Anatilimnocola aggregata: one gene and its partners. The protein of the gene in region 2 interacts with the protein of the main gene of each other region in a pairwise test. Links are inferred from orthologs where the notes say so. Each region holds a gene or a part of one and is shown on either strand. Other genes may lie near its edges.

Region 1 (5,664 bases), 6.5 Mb from region 2 along the record:
CCGGTACTGCCGACCTCGTCGGTGCCGACATGTGCATGCCTGGCGACAACGTCAAGGTTGTGGTCACACTGCACAAGCCCATCGCCATGGATGACGGCGTGCGTTTTGCTATCCGCGAAGGTGGCAAGACCGTCGGTTCGGGCGTTGTGACCAAGGTTGTTGAGTAGTCCAAGATAAATCTCAGCTGGCGGCCCTCGTTTGGGGTGTCGCCAGTGCTGGCAGATTTGTAGATTAATACAGGTGAGCCGCCGGTTTCTAGTAGATCCAGCGGCACCCATTGCCCGGGCCCTTTGCGGTCCGGGCGTTTGCTTACGGGTGTAGCTCAATTGGTAGAGCACCGGTCTCCAAAACCGGGGGTTGCGGGTTCGATTCCCTCCGCCCGTGCTGGCAGAAGGTTGGATTGCCGCAAGGCAATGTTGCCTCAGTAAAAGATGTTGCCTTAATAACTTGTTCAATTGGGGGACGGCGAGGATCGCCGGCTCCATGCTCGCTCAGCGATGCACTTCGGTGCCCTGCTGAAAGAGCAGCACCGCCGGGCAAGGGACCATGTCAAAAGATAAAGCGGCGTCGAGTATGGGACTGAATTTGATTCTCAGCGAATTCCTGAGCACTGGGCTGTACAAGCGTAGCCAGGGTCGCCTCGCGCGCCAAATTACGTGCGTGGTGATCTGGGTAGTTGTCGCTTTTGGTGCCTGGCGATTGGCTGAAGCTGGCCTGCAGGGGCAGCAGAATGCTGTTCGCTACGGCATTGCTTCGGCAGTGCTGCTAGCTGGCCTCTGGATTGGCTATCGACTGGTAAACTATCCGCCATTCGCCGATTTTTTGATCGCCGTCGAAGCGGAAATGAACAAGGTCTCGTGGCCGACCTGGCGCGAGTTGTCGCGCAGCACCACGGTGGTGATTGTCTTGATTATCGGCCTGACGGCTGTCCTGTTTGCCCTCGATGCTGCCTGGCTGGGCATCTTGACGGCCCTTGGCGTTGCCAAGGGTTAGGTTTGTTGTCCCGCATCGACGTTGGTTCTCGAGTACCGGTGAAGGCCCCGAAAATGCATCCCGATAGTCCCGAAAATTCCGAGCCTGATGCTGGTCCTGCGACTTCCAGCGATGTGGTGCCGCCCGTCGAGCCAACTGCTGCCACGCCCGCACAGCCTCAGCCCGATGATGTCACGCTCTCGCCCGGTTCGCTCGCCGCCTCCAGCCAGGCTGGCGATCCTCCGCATCGCGCTACCGAAGAAGCGCAATTGGATGCCACCGAGATTGACGAACCAGAAGTCGAAGCTGATGAGCCGGAAGCAGACGTTCCGGACCGCGAGCCGCTTGAGTTCATCGATGAATCGCGGCTCGACGACTCGCTGACGTTCGATTGGTACATCCTCAAAATCCAGGTCAATCGCGAAGACTCGATCAAGGACGCCCTCCTTCGCCGCATCAAGATGAATGGGGTGGAGCGGTACTTCAAAGACGTGGTCGTTCCCACCGAAGATGTGGCCGAGTTCACCAAGACCGGCAAGCGCAAGGTTGTCAAAAAGAAGCTCTATCCGGGCTACTTGCTGATTAACATGGCCGTCAACGATGAGTCGTGGTTCGCGATTCGTGAAACGGCCGGCATTGGCGACTTCACCGGCTCCGGCGGCAAGCCCACGCCGATGTTGCCGCACGACGTTGAGACCATTCTGCGGAAGAGCAAGGTGCTCACCGACGAAGCGACTCCCGTCAAGTCGACCATTCCTTTCAAGAAGGCCGATCGTGTTCGGGTCAAGGAAGGGAACTTCCAAAACTTCGAGGGCGAGGTTGCCGCCGTCGATCAGGCCAACGGACGGGTCAAGGTTCTGGTGCTCATTTTTGGTCGCTCGACCGAGATCGAGTTCCAGCACTGGCAGATCGAACTCATTTAGACAAAGACAAGCCAGTCGCCGGTAATCGCCGCAGGCCGCGCGATTCCGCATTAAATCAAGTTTCCATTCGTTTTGTGAAGGCAGTAGTAGCATGGCTAAGGTTAAGCAGGTTACGGGTCAGGCAAAGTTTCAAGTGACGGGTGGTCAGGCTACCCCGGCCCCGCCAGTTGGTACTTCGCTCGGTAAGTTCGGTATCAACCTCGGCCAATTCGTCTCGCAGTTCAATGAGCGAACTCGCGAATTCATGGGGATTCCAATTCCCGTGGTCGTGACCGTTTATAACGATCGTTCGTTCGAATTCATCACCAAGAGCCCCCCCGCGTCAGCGTTGCTCAAAATGGCTGCTGGCTGTGCCAAGGGTGCAGGCGTGCCGAACAAAGACAAGGTCGGCAAGGTGACCAAGGCCCAAATCTTGGAAATCGTGAAAAAGAAAGAGGACGTCCTGAACTCGATGGATCCCGAGCGTGCTGGCAGAATGATCGAAGGGACGGCTCGCAGCATGGGGATTGTTGTCGAAGGTTAATTCGAACCCCCTTGTCACCTAGCAGGCATCTCGCTAGGATACTCGATTCTCCGCATCCCGCACTATTCCCGCGAGGAGAGCCTGGGGCTCTCTGTTTTCCATGCCCAAGCAATCGAAGCGTTTTCGTGCCCTCCTCAAGGTCGCGCCGCCCACTAAGGACGTTATTTCCTTGGACAAGGCTGTCGAGCGCCTGAAGCAGTTTGGCAATACCAAGTTCGATCAAGCGATCGAAATCCACATGCGTTTGGGTGTTGATCCCAAGCAGGCCGACCAAATCGTGCGTGGTAGCGTGGTGCTGCCTCACGGCATTGGCAAGGCTCAGCGCGTTGCTGTGTTCGCCAAGGGCGAACTGGCTGCGGCAGCAACTGCTGCTGGTGCCGACTTTGTGGGCCAGGAAGAATTGGCTCAGAAGATCAAGGACGGCTGGACCGATTTCGATGTCTGCATCGCCGCTCCCGACATGATGGGTCTCGTTGGTCCGCTCGGTCGCGTGCTCGGCCCGCGTGGCTTGATGCCGTCGCCTCGCGCCGGCACCGTGACGCCCGATGTATCGCGCGTGGTCAAGGAATACAAAGCTGGTAAGGTCGAATTTCGCAACGACAACGGCGGCATTGTGCACGCAATTGTTGGCAAGGCGAGCTTCGAAGCACCCAAGCTGAAAGAGAACATCGAGGCCTTCGTGCAGTACGTGTTGGGCCTGAAGCCAAACACGGTGAAGGGCACTTACGTAAAGAGCGTGGCCCTTTGTGCCACGATGAGCCCGGCGGTTCGCATTGCAGTGTAGTGATTGCTGTTTGCTGGCGTTTTGTTGGTCGGCAATTGGATTTCATTGAGAATAGAAGTGCGGCATGAGCAAGACACTAAAGCGTCTGATCACTGAAGAAATCAAGCAGCGGCTGCAGGGCGTGAACGACGCCGTGCTCGTCAACGTGATTGGCTTGGATTCTTCGAACACCTATAACCTGCGGCGCGAGCTGAAGAAGAAGGGCCTGTCGTTGATGGTGGTCAAGGCGAGCTTGGCTCGTCGCGCCACTGAAGGGACTTCGCTGGCGCCGGCATTCGAAGGTGGCGAGGGAAGCTTGGCAGTGGTCTATGGCGGCGAAGACTTCGTCTCGCTGGCCAAAGAGATGGCTGCAATCCACAAGAAGCCAGAGTTTGAAAAATGCCTGCCTCGCGGCGGCGTGATGGATGGCGAGAAGCTCTCGGCCGAAAAGATGAAGGAAGTGGCCAAGTGGCCCAATCGCGTGGGGCAAATCAGTTTGCTGCTCGGGCAGATTTTGTCGCCCGGAGCCAAGCTCCTCTCGCAAATCAATCAGCCCGGCGGTGCTCTGCTCAGCCAGGTCAAGAAGATTTCGGAAAAAGAGCAGGTTTCAGAAAAAGAGGGTGCCGAACCGGCTGCCAGCTAGTTCGCTCCTATTTGTATATCTTGGGTGGCCCGCCGCGTGTGGCTGGGCGTTTACTAATTGGTGATTTTCAGCGGTAGTTGCGGTCGGTGCCGTCCAATCAAGGTATTGGGCACCAACCGGCCGCGGGTTCAGAAAGGGTTGTGTATCATGGCTGACGTAGACATTTCGTCCTTGGGTGATCAAATCGCCAACCTGACGCTCAAGCAGGCCAAAGAGCTGAGCGATTACGTGAAGGATAAGTACGGTATCGAACCTGCTGCAGGCGGCGGCATGATGATGGCTGCACCAGCTGCTGATGCTGGCCCGGCCAAGGCTGCCGAGCAGACCGAGTTCGACGTCATCCTCACCGCTGCTGGCGACAAGAAGCTGGAAGTCGTGAAGGCCGTGAAGGCCATCACTGGCGCCTCGCTGATGGACGCCAAGAAGTTGGTCGACGCTCCTCCAGCGAAGATCAAGGAAAAGGCCTCGAAGGAAGACGCTGCCAAGGTCAAGGCTGATCTCGAAGCTGCCGGTGCTACTGTCGAATTGAAGTAGTTTTGGGTGGTAGATCGGCTGGCTGGAGTCGGTTCAGCTAGCTGTTCTTGGGTTTAACGGGGTTCCCTACTGGTCCCGTGATGGTTTTGCGCGTACGCTATGAAGAATGGCGGATGTTGTTTCCTAACTCTTGGCGCCGCAGGTGGTTTGTTGCTCTCGCGGCACAGGCAGGCAGAATTGATCGACACCCCGGACCCGTCCAGCGGTTTTTCGCTACTGGAATGGTGCGGGGTCGTCTCGCGCGCAGTCGGTGTTAACGGCGGCCCTTCACGTATTTCGTCACCACTTGTTATGGCGGTGCTGAGCGGCTGTTAGCTGTTCGCATCGTCCGACCGGTTTCGCTGATAGCTCACGGATGACGCTCGGCGGTTGGCAGCAACTCTTTCTCCTGTTTGGAGTGTTTCCGGCTTATGGCTATTCCTACCCAGCGCCGCTTGATTCCCCGCGAAGTCCGTCAGTTTGGTTCGGGTCGCGAGCAGCACCCGATTCCGAATCTGACCCAGATTCAAACCGAAAGCTACGCTGCGTTCCTGCAAGAAGATATTCCAACTGAAAAGCGGAAAGATCACGGGCTCGAATCGGTCTTGCGCGAGATTTTTCCCGTCGAAAGCTACGACAAGACGATCAAGCTTGAGTATCTGCGGTACGAACTCGGCAAACCTCGCTACACGCCCGAAGAATGCCGCCAGCTACGTTTGACCTACGGCAAGCCCTTTCGCGTTTGGCTCCGCCTCAACAAAGAGCAGCCGATCGAGGAAGAAGTTTATCTCGGCGATATCCCCGTTATGCTCGGTGGTGGTGAATTCATCATCAACGGTGCCGAGCGCGTGGTCGTCAGCCAGTTGCACCGCAGTCCGGGTGTCGACTTCGTCGAAGAACTCGAGGGAACCAGCGATCGCAAGTTGCCAAGTTGCCGCATCATCCCCGAACGCGGCAGCTGGATCGAAGTCAATGTGACCAAGAAAGATGCGCTCAATGTGCGCATCGATCAAAGCGGCAAGTTCTCGGCCGTAACGCTGCTCCGCGCGATGAGCGCCAAGTACAGCACCGACACCGATCTGATTCGTGCTTTTTACGAGACAACCTCGGAGAAGATCACCGATGGTCGCAGTGTCGTAAAGATCGAAGGGAAGATCTCGGTCGACGACGTTTGCTATCCTGTTAGTTCGGAACGGGCTGGCGAAATCATCGTCGAAGCTGGTCACAAAATTTCGAAGACTGCGGCGGAAATCATCTGCACCGCAGGCGTTTCGAAGGTCGAAGTGATGCCGGTTCCCAAGGTGCCGGTCGTCCTCAACAGCCTGGC
Region 2 (7,118 bases):
AGAAAACTGAAATCGATCTTGACGATTTCGAGTTCGTACGAGCCCTTGGGGGCGGGAATCTCGGCAGTCTCGCCAATCTTCTTGCCGAGCAAACCTTGGCCAAGCGGACTGGTGACGAGAATCTTGCCGGTGTCGTAGTCTTCTTCGCCAGAGCCGACGAGGGTGTAGACCTCTTCTTCATCCATGTCGACATCACGAACGGTGATGGTGGCACCAAAGCAGACCTGGTCGCGCGGCAAGGTGTTCGGGTCGATGATCTGCGCCCGGGAGAGTTCCCCCTTGATCTGGTTGATCTTGGCTTGCAAGAGACCCTGCGCCTCTCGCTGGGCGTGGTACTCGGCATTTTCTTTAAGATCGCCTTCGGCCCGGGCAGCAGCGATCTTTTCGGCGATCAGCGGCATTTCAACATTGTCGAGCCGATCCAATTCAGCCTTCTTCTTGTTGAAGCCTTTTTTGGTCATCGGGACGTATTCGACCATGGGAGCAGTCTCGGTATCAGCAAGCGACAAGGGACAAAAAAATCGCGACCTTCAGTGAAGGCCGCGTGGCAGTAAACGATTTGGCTGAAAGGTATTGTGTGCCGCGCAGCAGCGTCTGTAAAGGCGAAAGAGGGGCCGTGCAGGCTGGTGAGGCGATTCGCGACCAGTGAGGCCGAGGACTAAGTCTCGCGCGGTTCGAGCTTCAGATCCAAATGACAGCAGCCGAAATCGATCTTGGCAACATCGGTCGTGGGGAGTTCGGCGGGGATCACTTCGGGGTGAATGGAGTACTGGATAAATCGCCCCTGCCGCGTGGGCAGGACGATCTTACCGCGCCGAAGTATCGACAAGTGGTGAGAAACCTTGACAATATCCTCCGAGAGTCGCTCCGCGATTTCACCGACGGTACAGGGCCCGCCAAACAGCACTTGCAAGATGCGCAATCGTTCAGGATCGGCTAACGCTTTTAATCGTTCGGCGCAAGCTTGAAATTCAGCTTGATCTTTCATGCTCAATCTCTGGCAAATTAGCCGACAAAAGCAGTTAATGGTTGCTCCTAAATTGCACGGTCTTTAGAATGTAAGACCGATTCGCGAAGCAAGTTTTACAAGTCTAACCCACCGTGATGTTTCCCTCTAGAGCGCGATATATAGCTCGGACCCTGCTAGTCGGCTGGGACGTTTCGATCATTGCGCACGTAGCAGTGGCGGCAGCAATTGGTGGAACGATGCTAGCATTTCCCTCGGTGCTAGAGTTTCAAGTTCGCCGCGGCGAAGCGATCTTGATTCACGCCCAGATGTCAGCGGTCGCGGCGACCCAGCCCGACCATACCCAGGAAGTGGAAGTGTCGGTCGAAGCGGTGTCGCTCGAACCGCCGCCGCAGGTAGCGGTCGAAAATGCCCCCATTCGCGATACGCTGGAACCGACCCCGGCGGTGCTGCCGGTGGTCAGGTCGGGCGATTACGAACCGACGAATGTAATGCCTACGGATAAGCCGCCAGCAACTTCGGTGTCGATCGATGCACCGGCGAAAGTGCCACCCAGAGAGAAGGCGAAAGAATCACCGCAGCAGAAAGTGGAAACAGCCGCCAAGCCACTCGACCGGCAAATTGCTGATCAGCTGCGGACTTCGCCCGGCAAAGTGAACGTCGCTGCCATTCGCCCTTCGGTCGCGGGCGCCAAGGTAGACGAGCTGCCTCGCAAATTGCCAGACAACCGCGAGCCACTGTACCCGCGCGATGCCCTGCTGGCGGGAGTGGAAGGGAAAGTAATGCTACGCGTGCAGATATCGGCTGCCGGTCGAGTACTGCGAGCGAGCGTCGAAAGGTCCAGCGGTATGACGAGCTTTGACGAATCGGCACTTGATGCCGTCCGTGATTGGCGGTTCACACCGGCCAAGCGGCAAGGCTTCGCCGTAGCACACGAGGTGTTCATCCCGATCCGGTTTATGATTCGGCGGGGATAGCTAATCCCATTACGCGACTTGCAGTTTAGACGGCGAAGAGTTGCCTGCTTGCGAGTGCCTACCTCGCGCCAGCTTTCTGAAACTGCCGTCGTGGGGGCGGACGATCTGCAGATGGCTTGGGAGGATTCTTCAGCAGCCGAAGGTGACCGGGACCAAGTAAGTCGTGCAAGCGAGCTTCCAGTTCTTTAGTGATGTTTAGCCGAGCCTTGGCCACTTTCAATTCAACGATGGTGCGGTCTTCGGTGACGATCTGCATTTTCAATTGACCGGGTTTCTCACCTGTCGCTGGATAGCCACGAACGATCTCGTACGCCTTTTTGATCGTCTCGGGACCGTGCTGCCGTTCGTCGAAACGAATCTCGATCCCGGAAGTGCTCCGCTCGTCGATATCGGCGAGCGTGCTTAGTTCGTTGACGATCAGGTTCGCTTCTTCGCCGCCGCGGCGATCGATACTGCCGCGAACCATCAGGATCGCGTCGGCTTGCACTAGATGACCGTAGTCGACAAAGCCATCGGGCCACAGGATGCAACGGATGTTGTTCGACTCGTCATCTTCGAGGTCGAACATTACATAGCGCGAAGGCTTACCGGGCTGCGGGTTCTTCGTGCTGCTGAACTTCAGGGCACCGAGCATGCCGCCCAAGATCACTTCCTGCCGTTCGGGCACGCTCTTCGCCCCGGTAACGGAATGTGAACGATACATGGCCAGTTTGTGCTTGTATTCGTCGAGCGGATGCGAAGATAAATAAAACCCGAGCACTTCTTTTTCGGCCTGAGCCATCTCCTTCGGCTGCTGCTCCGGCAGATCGGGCATGGTGACAACGGGCTTCGAGTCAGACTCTTCAGCGAATGCGCCGAACAGCGACTTCTGCCCGCTCTTGCGATCTGAGGCAACGCTCTGTCCCGCTTGAATCGCCCGCTCAATAATCGCATACAACTGTGAGCGCTTCACCTTAAAGCCATCGAAGGCACCAGCCTTGATCAGAGTTTCGATCACTCCCTTGCTTGAACCGGAAGAGTCGACTCGTTCGCAAAAATCGAACAAATCGCGGAATGGACCGCCTTTCTTGCGCGCGGTAACAATCGCTTCACCCGCACTACCGCCGCAACCCCGGATTGCAGAAAGCCCAAAGTGAATCTTGTCGCCAGAAACAGCGAAATCGACGTCGCTGTGATTGACGCACGGAGGCACCACCTCAATATTCATCCGCGCGCAATCTTCCAAGTGTTCGACGAGCGCGTCCTTCGTTTTAAAGTTACGCCCTTCGATATCACCACTGAGAAGTGCTGCCATGAACTCGACCGGATAGTGCGCCTTGAGATACGCCGTCATGTAGGCGATCAGCGCGTAAGCGGTCGAGTGGCTCTTATTGAAGCCGTAGCCCGCGAACTTGATGATCATGTTCCAGAAGTCTTCGGCCTCGTTTTTCGAGAGGCCCTTCTCACCGCAGCCGATGAGGAACTGGTCTTTGTTCTTGGCAATCAGCTCTTCCTTCTTTTTGCTGATCGCCTTGATGCACGTGTACGAACTGGCGAGTTCAATGCCGCCCAGTTCGCTCAGGATCCGCATCACCTGCTCTTGATACACCATCACGCCGTGCGTTTCCGAGAGGATCTTCTCGCACACGGGATGGATGTAACTGGCAGCCTGACGGCCGTTCTTCACTTCGACGTAGTCGCGGACCATGCCCCCTTCGAGCGGACCAGGACGATAGAGCGCGTTCGTGGCGATGATGTCGCGGAAGTGATCGGGTTTCATCTTCTGCAGCAGGTCGCGAATACCGCCCGATTCCAGCTGGAAAATGCCCTTCGTTTCGCCGCGTTGCAGCAGGGCGAAGGTTTTCTTATCGTCGAGCGGAAACTTGTACGGGTTAATTCGCTTGCCCGTCGTCTGCAGAATGATGTCTTCCGCTTTGCTGAGGATCGTCAAGTTGCGGAGGCCGAGAAAGTCCATCTTCAGCAGGCCAGCAGCTTCGACATCGCCCATCGACCACTGCGTGATGATGTCGTTCTTACCGCTCACCTTACCGAGCGGCACGTACTCGGTCAGCGGCTTGTCGGCGATCACGACTGCGGCCGCATGCGTGCCGATGTTCCGCGCGAGCCCTTCGATCTTGCGAGCCAAGTTCAACACTTCGCGAATTTCAGCATCGGTTTGATAGAGATGCTTCAGTTCTTCGGCCTGCTCAATCGCTTCGTCCAGCGAAATGTGCAATTGATCGGGTACGAGACTCGTGAGTTTATTCACGCGCTCGACCGGAATTCCCAGTACGCGGCCCACGTCCTTGATCGCCGCACGAGCTTGGAGCGTACCGAAGGTGCCGATTTGTGCGACGTTCGCCTCGCCGTACTTTTCCTTCACATAGTTGATGATGAGCCCGCGACGTTCCTTGCAGAAGTCGATGTCGATATCGGGCGCTTCCTTGCGATTCAGGTCGAGGAACCGCTCGAACAGCAGGTCATATTTGATCGGGCAAACGTGGCTCAAGTAGAGCGCGAAGCAGACGAGCGCGCCGACACCGCTACCTCTCGCCGTCGCGGGAATTCCCTTGTCGCGAGCTTCGCGTACGAAGTCCCAAACGATGAGAAAGTAGTTGGGAAAGCCCAGCTTGTTGATCACATCGAGTTCACGATCGAGCCGCGCGATCACCACGTCGGCCAGCACATCGTCCTTGAGCATCTCCGGATCGTCGGAGTAACGATCTTTGAGGCCGGTGATGCACAGCTCGCGCAAATATTCAGATGTCGAGCGACCTTCGGGCAAGGCATACACGGGGAAGTGCCGCTTGCCGAGTTCCAGGTCGATGCAAACCGAATTCGCAATCTCCTGGCTCCGTGCCACCGCATCTTCGAGCCCAGGAAAATGCTGGTACATCTCTTCCGGCGAACGGAGGTAGAACGAATCGTTCTCCATCTTCATCCGGTTAGTGTCGGTACGGAACCGACCGGTGTTCACGCACAGCATCACGTCTTGCGCTTCGGCATCTTCGCGATCGACGTAGTGCGCATCACTCGTGGCGACAAGCGGCAAGCCCATTCGCTTGGCAATGTCGACGGCCCCTTCCAGCTGAATGCGTTGGATGTCGACGCCGTTGTTCATGATCTCGATGAAGTAGCGATCGCCAAACAGCTTGCTGAACCAGGCAGCGGTTTCCATGGCGGCTTTGAAGGCATCGTCGCCGTCGCCACCGCGCAAGATCGCGTTGCTGAACTCGCTGGAAACACATCCGCTGAGGCAGATGATCCCTTCGCTATGTGCAGCGAGGATTTCTTTGTCGATGCGTGGCTTGTAATAAAAGCCTTCGAGCATCGCGGCCGAGGCAAGCTTGATCAGATTCTTGAAGCCGACTCGATTCTGCGCGAGCAGCGTCAGGTGATAACTGGCTTCCTTGCTGTTCGAAGCGTCCTTCTTATCGAAGCGACTGCCCGGCGCAATATAGGCTTCGTAACCGAGGATCGGGTTGATCCCCTTGGCCTTCGCCTTGTTATAAAACTCCAACGCGCCGTGCAGATTGCCGTGATCGGTCAGCGCCAGGGAGTTCATCCCATGGTCCTTCGCCCGCTGAATCAGCTTGGGAATGGGCGAGGCACCATCGAGCAAGCTGTAATGCGAGTGGCAATGCAAATGCACGAAAGAACGAGACATACGGGACTTCCTTGCGGACGGAATGCAGCGAAGACTTTGGCGCGATTAGCAGCCGACGTTCATTCTAAGAAATCGGGGCCGAGAGGCGAGAGGCGAGATATGGGAGGCAGGCGAATACAGAGGACAGAATTCGGTAAGTGTCGAGGGACGTTGCAGTTGGAGCCGAGAGAATTATTTCTTCCCCTCGTCTCCCGCCTCTCGTCTCTCTCCCCCGGCCTTCTCTCGCTCCTTGATCGCCTTGGTAAGCCACCGATCAAGCGTGTTAGCGAAAGCTTGCCGATCGTTCGCGTTGTAACCCCGCGGGCCGCGGATCACGTCGCCGCTGCCGCGCATCTGGTCGAGCATGTTCCGCACGGCAAGTCGCTCGCCGATGGAAGCCTCCGTATGAAGTTGCCCGCGCGGGTCAAGCGCTTCGCCACCTTTGGCGATGACATCGGCGGCCAGCGGAATATCGGCGGTCACCACCAGATCGCCGGGAGTCAGTAGTTCCACGATCTTGCGGTCGGCGATATTCGCGCCGTCAGTGACCAGTAGCGACGAGATGTAATCGGATCGCGGAATGCGAATCGACTGATTCGCGACCACGGTCATCTTCACTTGCCGCCGGTCTGCCGTGCGAAACAGCAGTTCCTTCACATCGACCGGGCAAGCATCGCCATCAATCCAAATTTGCATACCAGCTATTTTATCACCTCTGCTGCTGCCTTGTTGAGTGCAGTCCGCAGTGGGCAGGTGTCAGGATTGACGGGGAAGTCGGAGCGATATTGGTTGAGTAGCTTGCGTGACTGCTCAGCCAGTTCGCGGCGGACTTCGCGGCGCTCTCCTTTGATGCGGGCGATCTTCATTTCGTCGTAAGCGGTGGTTTGATGCCGCAGCCAGGCAATCACGGCTGCTTCGGCCCGCTGTTCGATCGGAATTCGCTCGGTGCGGGCAACGGTGCCACTCCCTACAGGCGTCGCATGGGCAGTGACGGCAGTCGCTAACTTTTCTGCAAGCGCGGAGTAGTAAGAAGAGAAGCCTAAGAACTGTAGCACCGCGCCGCGGAAGTCTTCGACGTACTCGCCATGCTTCTTCTCGCGCCGCGCAGCATCCGCTGCTTTCTTTTTGGCATGCGCCGGATCAGCCCGCTCAGCCGCCAGATCGGCGCGAATCTGCTCCACGGTGGCAGCAGGGCACCACATGCCGCGGGAGAATATTTTGCGGCCCCTTTTCTCTTGCACGCTCCATGTTGGACCAGCCAACTTCACCCGTCGCGTAAGGGCTGCATCGCCAGGCGGCAGGAGTATCCAATCGGCAGGTGCAGTCAGTATTTTTCCTTCGGCGGTGACGACGGTCCGCTCACTAGGACCGACGGCGACGGTGAGATTTTGATTGGGCATGAAGTGGCTGAAATGAATTCGGGTGAAGTGAATTTCCGGCGCAACAACCTGATTACAGCGGAAAGCCCGCGCGTCGGCTAGACTGTGGAACTTGCCCACACCTCTCGGGGAGAAATCAGATGCTGGTTCGCTGCAGTCGTTTGTTCTGT
Region 3 (5,725 bases), 2.6 Mb from region 2 along the record:
CATGACCTGGCCCGCAGTCTTCGAAACCCTCAGCGATAGTCGCACTGTGGATGTACAAGATCACGCCGTGGCGCTGGCCGTGAAGTTTGACGATGCTGCCGTCATCGCCAAGTTGAAAAAGCAACTCGTCGATATGGGGCAGGACTTGGGCACCCGTCAGCAGGCCCTGGCTTTGATTCTCACAAAGCTTCCGGTCGAATTGCCGGTGACGCTGCACGGCTTGCTGCGCGAGCCGGCGATTCGCGCTCAAGCGATCAAAGCGCTCGCGGCTTACAACCACCCGGGCACGCCGGCGGAACTTGTCAATCTTTATGGTTCGCTGACAGAAGCGGAACGAGCTGATGTCGTGCAGACGCTGGCCTCGCGCCCCGCCTATGCCGTCGCGCTCCTCTCTGCGGTTCAAGAGAAGAAACTGCCGCGGACCGACATCACCGCTGGTGTTCTTCGCCAACTGCAGGCTTTGAACCATAAAGACGTTGCCGCGAAGCTCGAAGCAATCTGGGGGACGATTCGTCCAGCTGCCGAAGACAAGAAAGAACTCGCGGCCAAATACAAGTCGCTATTGACGACGGAAACACTCGCGACTGCCAACGCCTCACATGGTCGCGCCATCTTTGCCAAGAACTGTGCCAGCTGTCATAAGCTGTTCGACGAAGGTGGGAAGATGGGTCCGGATCTGACCGGTTCGCAGCGGACGAATCTCGACTACGTCCTTGAAAACGCCCTCGATCCCAGTGCGGTCGTGCCGCGCGATTACCAGGTGACGACCTTTCTGCTCGACAACGGCCGCGTGGTGCAAGGGATCGTCCTCCGCGAAACCGCCGTCGCCGTGACCGCGCAAACGCCCAACGAAGTCCTGACCATTCCCGTCAGCACCATCGAAGAGCGCAAGCTTTCAAAGCTTTCGATGATGCCCGAAGGAATCTTTCAGCGACTGAGCGACAACGACGTTCGTGACCTGGTCGCTTACCTTGCCAGTTCCAGGCAAGTCCCGCTGCCCATGCAATAAAAAGCGAGAAAGGGTGGCTGAACTAACTTCGCCTAACTCACCGGGCTCACAAAATCGTCGGGTTTGATCGCCAGGATGGAAGTCTTGAGTTGGGGCAGCACTTCTTCGGCGGTGTTGCCGAGCAGCGCGCCGGCGATTCCTTGGCGGGCGACGGTTCCCATGACGACAAGGTCGAAATTGTGCGTGTTGGCGAACGCCGGGATGTGTGTGTTGGGCAGGCCGCGAACCAAATTCAGGTGCAACTCAGCCGGCTTCTCGGCAAGGGTGGCTGCGAGTGCCTGTAGGCCTTCTTCCCCCAGCTTGCGCGTGGCCTCTTCAATATCTTTGAACTCCGCGGCCGACATGTAATCTTTTACTAGCCCTTCGCCATAAATGGCCCAGCAGTGCATGGCAGTCAAACTTGCCCCCAGCTTGACGGCCAGGTGAGCGGCAGCAGCCATGATTTTTTGATTGAGGGCAATGTGCTTCTGATCTTCGGCAGCAGCATCGAGGGCGACGAGGATCTTCTTGGGCGACGTGTTGGCCTCTTGCTGCGAGACGAGCAGCACCGAGCTCGGACATTTGCGCAGTAGTTCCCACGCAGTATCGCCGATGCCACCAGCGCGGCGGCTATGCGGGCCCTTGGCTTGCAGAATCACGAGGTCGTGTTTGCCAGCCAGCACCTCCTTGATGACCGCGGTGCCGGTTTTTCCTTCGGCAACCACCGGCGCTACCGGTCGCCCGCGCTTTACGGCTTGTTCGCCCGCCAGCATGCTAAGGGCCGATTCTTTTTGCGACTTTAATTGCCGGCGAATTTCGTCGGCCTTGCCACCGAGCATCTTCCAAGTCCACCCTTGATCGGGCAGCACGTCGATCAGCGTGATCGTGGCTGTAGGCTCCGCCAAAGCGATCGCCAGATCGATCTCTGGCAGGGCAGGGTGGAGGGCATCGATGAGAGCCAGTGGTTTTTGATAAGCGGGCATGGGAGTGGATTCGTGGAGAGAAAGTAGACTCAATTGATCGCAGTCCTCAACATACCAAATTGCAGTGAAGATTGCGGGCGAGTTAACTACGGGCTAGCCGCTGCAGCACTTCTACTCCGCGAGCGAGCGTAGCTTCTGATGCGGCGTAGCTGATGCGGAAGTGGCTGTCGCGACCGCTGAAGATATTGCCGGGAATGATGAGCAGTTGATTCTCGATGGCCTTGGCGACGAACTGTGCGCCACTGGCGATGGGCGCTTTGGGAAAGACGTAGAAAGCGCCGCCGGGAACGGTCAGTTCGTACATGTCTTTCAGCCCGTTCACCACGAAGTCGCGCTTCTGCTTGTAGGCCGTGACGTGCGCGCTCATGTCGACGTCCATCGCCACCGCGCCGGCCCATTGCACGGGCTGCGGGGCGCAGACGAACGTGTACTGCTGCAGCTTGACCATCGTGTCGATCACTTCGGCCGGTCCGTGGACGAAGCCGAGCCGCCAGCCGGTCATGCCATGGCTCTTGCTGAAGCCGTCGATTACCAGCGTGTTGGGGTTGTACTTGGCCGGCGAAACGAAAGGCTGGTCGTAGCAAAAGCTGCGATAGATCTCGTCGCTCAACAAGCAGATGTTCCGCTCGGCAGCCAGTTCGGCCAGCCCGCGAACTTCCTCCTCGCTGGCGATCACTCCCGTCGGATTGGCCGGGCTGTTGAGCAGAATCAGTTTGGTCCGGGGTGTGATGGCGGCCTTTACCTTGGCCAGATCGATGCGGAAGTCGGGGTAGGTATCGATGATGACTGGTTTGCCGCCGGCCAGTTGCGTTAGCGAGGTGTACATCACGAAGTAAGGATCGAAGACGATCACTTCGTCACCCGGATTGATTAACGACCACATCGCCAGGGCCAGGCCGCCGCTGGTGCCGCTAGAAACAAAAACCTTGCGGTCAGCGTGACCATATTCGGCATCGATCCGCTGCTGCAACTTATCGCGCAGGACCGGCATGCCTTGGGTCAGAGCGTAGGCGTTCTTGCCTTTCTTGATCGCATCAATGCAGGCTTCTTTGATCGGCTCGGGCACATCGAAGTCGGGCTGCCCGATCGAGAGATTGATCGGATCCTTCATCTTCGCGGCTAATTCAAAAACTTTGCGAATACCGCTGCTATCAAACGCGCGGGTCCGATCGGCAATCCAAGACATGGCAACCTGCGTGGCTTAGAGAAGACAGGGCCCACAATTGAACCCTAATTCATAGGGAGCCAGCGGGCCGGGAGTTGCGGAAAGAACCAAGTAGTATCCAGCGATTCTCCATTTTCGGCAAGCCGGGGGACTGAAAACTGTGAATTTGCGCTGAATGGCTGGTTTTGGAAGAGTATTTGCATCGCTACAATCACCCCATCTTCGCACCCTTAACATGTCTCATGTGACAAGGAGAAGACCATGTTTTGCAATCTGAACTTCATTTCGACGATCCTGCTTGCTGGCTTCACCGCCGCCATCGCAGCTGGTCAACAACCAGCCAGCGATGATCCGTTCGCTCCTGCGCCGACAGTGCCGACGACTAATCAACCCGCTCCAGCGAATCCTGACGATCCTTTTGCCCCGACTCCTAAACCAGCACTGCCGCCTGTTGTTCCAGCGCCAGGTCCAGGCATTGTTCCGCCACCTCAACCGCGCGTTCAGCCTGTTCCAACACCGCAACCGGCGAACCCCGCCCCGGTCAACCCCGATGCCGAGGGTGCCAACGACGGTAACGGAGTGATCGTTGCTTCGCCGGGACGTTTCGCACCCTGGGGCAACACCAAGGGGACCTGGGTTCCCTTTTATTACAACAAACAGTGGCACCTCTATCGCAGCTGGTGCCAATAACCGCTCTGCCAGCCGTCGAGGTGACGGCTGGAGTTTTTGCTTGAGGGGCCAGGCAGGGTGCCTGGCCAGAAGTTTTTCCGTGGAGGGAATTTAGAATGTCGAAGTATGTGAAGATGTTGGTGATGGCAGCCGCAGTGGTAATGCTGAGCAGCACCTCGGCGATGGCTTTCGGTCATCGTCGTTGCAACAGCTGCTGTGCGCCAACTTGTGCAGCACCCGTGTGCGAAGCACCAGCCCCAGCCCCAGCGCCAGCTCCTGTTTGCGAAACTTGCGCACCTTCTTGCGACACTGGTTGTTGCAAGCAAAAGCGCTGCAAGAAGCAACGCTGCCGTCGCGTTCGCTGCTGTGCTCCAGCTTGCTGCAGCTAGTCCGACACGCAATCCTGCCGTCAGACAAAGGAAGCCGCGGGCAAGGGATGCTGGCGGCTTTCTTTATTTCTTGCGGCGACAGACAAGCATCGCAGATGGCGAGGGCTAACCAGCAACGCTTCCCAACTATTTGAAGGTGTTGCCCGTGTTTGATCGAATCCATTTCTCCAGATTGCTCCAAACTCGTTCATCGCCGCATACGGCATCGTCCCACTGAACTTCCCAAGCCCCATCAGCACCAAATTGCTTTTCCATGAACTCATTCCGGAGCTTACTGTCTCGCTCCGGAAACGAAATGCCGAACGAAGTTGCGGCATCTTGAATCGCATTAGCGGCGTCGACACTACCAATCCTTCGGTACGCGTCAGCGAATAGCGAGTAGGATGGATTCCCCGGCCAGTCAGATTCGAAAAAATAATTCAGCCCGCCGTTATCGATCACACCTTGTGCGGAAAACACGAGCGCGACTGTCCGAAACGGCTCGTCCAACAAGCTAATTTCGCCGCCTGCGACTTTGAGCTTTTCAAATGCGATGGTGCTCGCATGCTCGAGGAGTGATTCTTGGTCATTCATGTGAAATAACGAATCGGTTGATTTTTCCGAGATGAAAAACTGTCGGTAGATGAAACGATCACGGCAGATCGATCTGCACGACTTGATCACCGCAGAGCTGCGTCATCTTCCAAATCCTCCGCTCGCAAGCTACTTATCCTCGGCTGGAGTAGGTGGTTTGCGAAACTGCAACTGCTTCTTCTCCCAGCCCAGATTGCTCGCCACTTGCTGCGGCCATTCAAAGCCGGCGACATCTTGATAGATGACGACTTGAGTCTTCTCGGCTGCCAGGGCCACCGCTTGCGGCATGTCGAGCTTGCGCTGCACGTTTAGATAGATGGGCCCATCGCGATGCGTCGTGGGCAAATCGTAGAGGTCGATGCGTTTTGCACCTGGTTCCATGATTGAGGCGTACAGCGCATTGCCACCCATCTTCCGTTGGCTTTGCAACCAGAGGGCCGCTTTGCTCAGTGTCTCGGGCGTGCGGCAAGCTTTCATGGCGGCCACAATGTCCAAGGTTTGCATTCCGTCCAAGGTTTGCCCGAGCAGATAAAACCGGCGGCGATTTTGAATCTGTTTCTTTTCCGACTGATCGAAGGCCGTCGGGCCGACGCCGCGCGGCGCGCAGTAGCTCATCACCCAGGGGAACTTTTTCAGCATCTGTGCCGTGGATTTCCAATTCTCAGACTCTTCAGCAGTTGCGGGTGCCAGCTCGAATTCCTTGGCAAAGCCTGCCCGCAGAAGAAGTTGGAATTCTGCCCAGGCTTGATCGTCGAGCACATTCAGTACTTGCAGTTCCGGCTCTTTCAAGTCTGCCCGCCGGAACGTGAAGAGCTGCAGGCGAATTCCTTCCTGACTGGTGAACTCGCTGGTCGTCAAGCGAATGCCGTCGTGCTCTACAGTCGAAATCTCTTTGAGATCCAGCGGAGGCGAGTTCTCCGGCCAAGCGCGGAACGACTTCGCGCGCAGAAAAGCCAGG

What was found.
Region 1: the proteins of dnaE (region 2) and rplL interact in binary tests that used the Escherichia coli proteins (3 or more experiments, as listed by UniProt). The link is inferred for Anatilimnocola aggregata from one-to-one orthologs.
Region 3: the proteins of dnaE (region 2) and ETAA8_RS12195 interact in binary tests that used the Escherichia coli proteins (3 or more experiments, as listed by UniProt). The link is inferred for Anatilimnocola aggregata from one-to-one orthologs.

Annotation. Positions count from the first base shown.
Region 1 is NZ_CP036274.1:7,150,460-7,156,123, forward strand. Bases 2,944-5,664 are described here. They hold rplL (50S ribosomal protein L7/L12), read left to right. Parts: upstream 2,944-3,971; coding sequence 3,972-4,358; downstream 4,359-5,664. Other genes in these bases: rplA (50S ribosomal protein L1), read left to right, coding at 2,944-3,202; rplJ (50S ribosomal protein L10), read left to right, coding at 3,267-3,824; rpoB (DNA-directed RNA polymerase subunit beta), read left to right, coding at 4,769-5,664. Outside these bases: tuf (elongation factor Tu), read left to right, coding at 1-167; preprotein translocase subunit SecE, read left to right, coding at 547-993; transcription termination/antitermination protein NusG, read left to right, coding at 1,047-1,895; rplK (50S ribosomal protein L11), read left to right, coding at 1,987-2,418; more of rplA, read left to right, coding at 2,519-2,943. UniProt on the Escherichia coli protein: The binding site for several of the GTPase factors involved in protein synthesis (IF-2, EF-Tu, EF-G and RF3). Is thus essential for accurate translation.
Region 2 is NZ_CP036274.1:608,958-616,075, forward strand. Bases 1,803-5,977 are described here. They hold dnaE (DNA polymerase III subunit alpha), read right to left. Parts: upstream 5,591-5,977; coding sequence 2,003-5,590; downstream 1,803-2,002. Other genes in these bases: ETAA8_RS02275 (energy transducer TonB), read left to right, coding at 1,803-1,944; ETAA8_RS02285 (YaiI/YqxD family protein), read right to left, coding at 5,762-5,977. Also shown: transcription elongation factor GreA, read right to left, coding at 1-479; ETAA8_RS02270 (ArsR/SmtB family transcription factor), read right to left, coding at 659-988; more of ETAA8_RS02275, read left to right, coding at 1,207-1,802; more of ETAA8_RS02285, read right to left, coding at 5,978-6,265; ETAA8_RS02290 (DUF2293 domain-containing protein), read right to left, coding at 6,271-6,969; ETAA8_RS02295 (beta-propeller domain-containing protein), read left to right, coding at 7,089-7,118. UniProt on the Escherichia coli protein: DNA polymerase III is a complex, multichain enzyme responsible for most of the replicative synthesis in bacteria. This DNA polymerase also exhibits 3' to 5' exonuclease activity. The alpha chain is the DNA polymerase catalytic subunit.
Region 3 is NZ_CP036274.1:3,216,195-3,221,919, forward strand. The notes cover bases 1,106-3,887. They hold ETAA8_RS12195 (pyridoxal phosphate-dependent aminotransferase), read right to left. Parts: upstream 3,158-3,887; coding sequence 2,054-3,157; downstream 1,106-2,053. Other genes in these bases: ETAA8_RS12190 (universal stress protein), read right to left, coding at 1,106-1,971; ETAA8_RS12200 (hypothetical protein), read left to right, coding at 3,398-3,826. Outside these bases: ETAA8_RS12185 (PVC-type heme-binding CxxCH protein), read left to right, coding at 1-1,009; more of ETAA8_RS12190, read right to left, coding at 1,042-1,105; ETAA8_RS12205 (DMP19 family protein), read right to left, coding at 4,321-4,767; ETAA8_RS12210 (alpha/beta hydrolase family protein), read right to left, coding at 4,897-5,725. UniProt on the Escherichia coli protein: Shows aminotransferase activity with methionine and histidine as substrates, and to a lesser extent also with phenylalanine.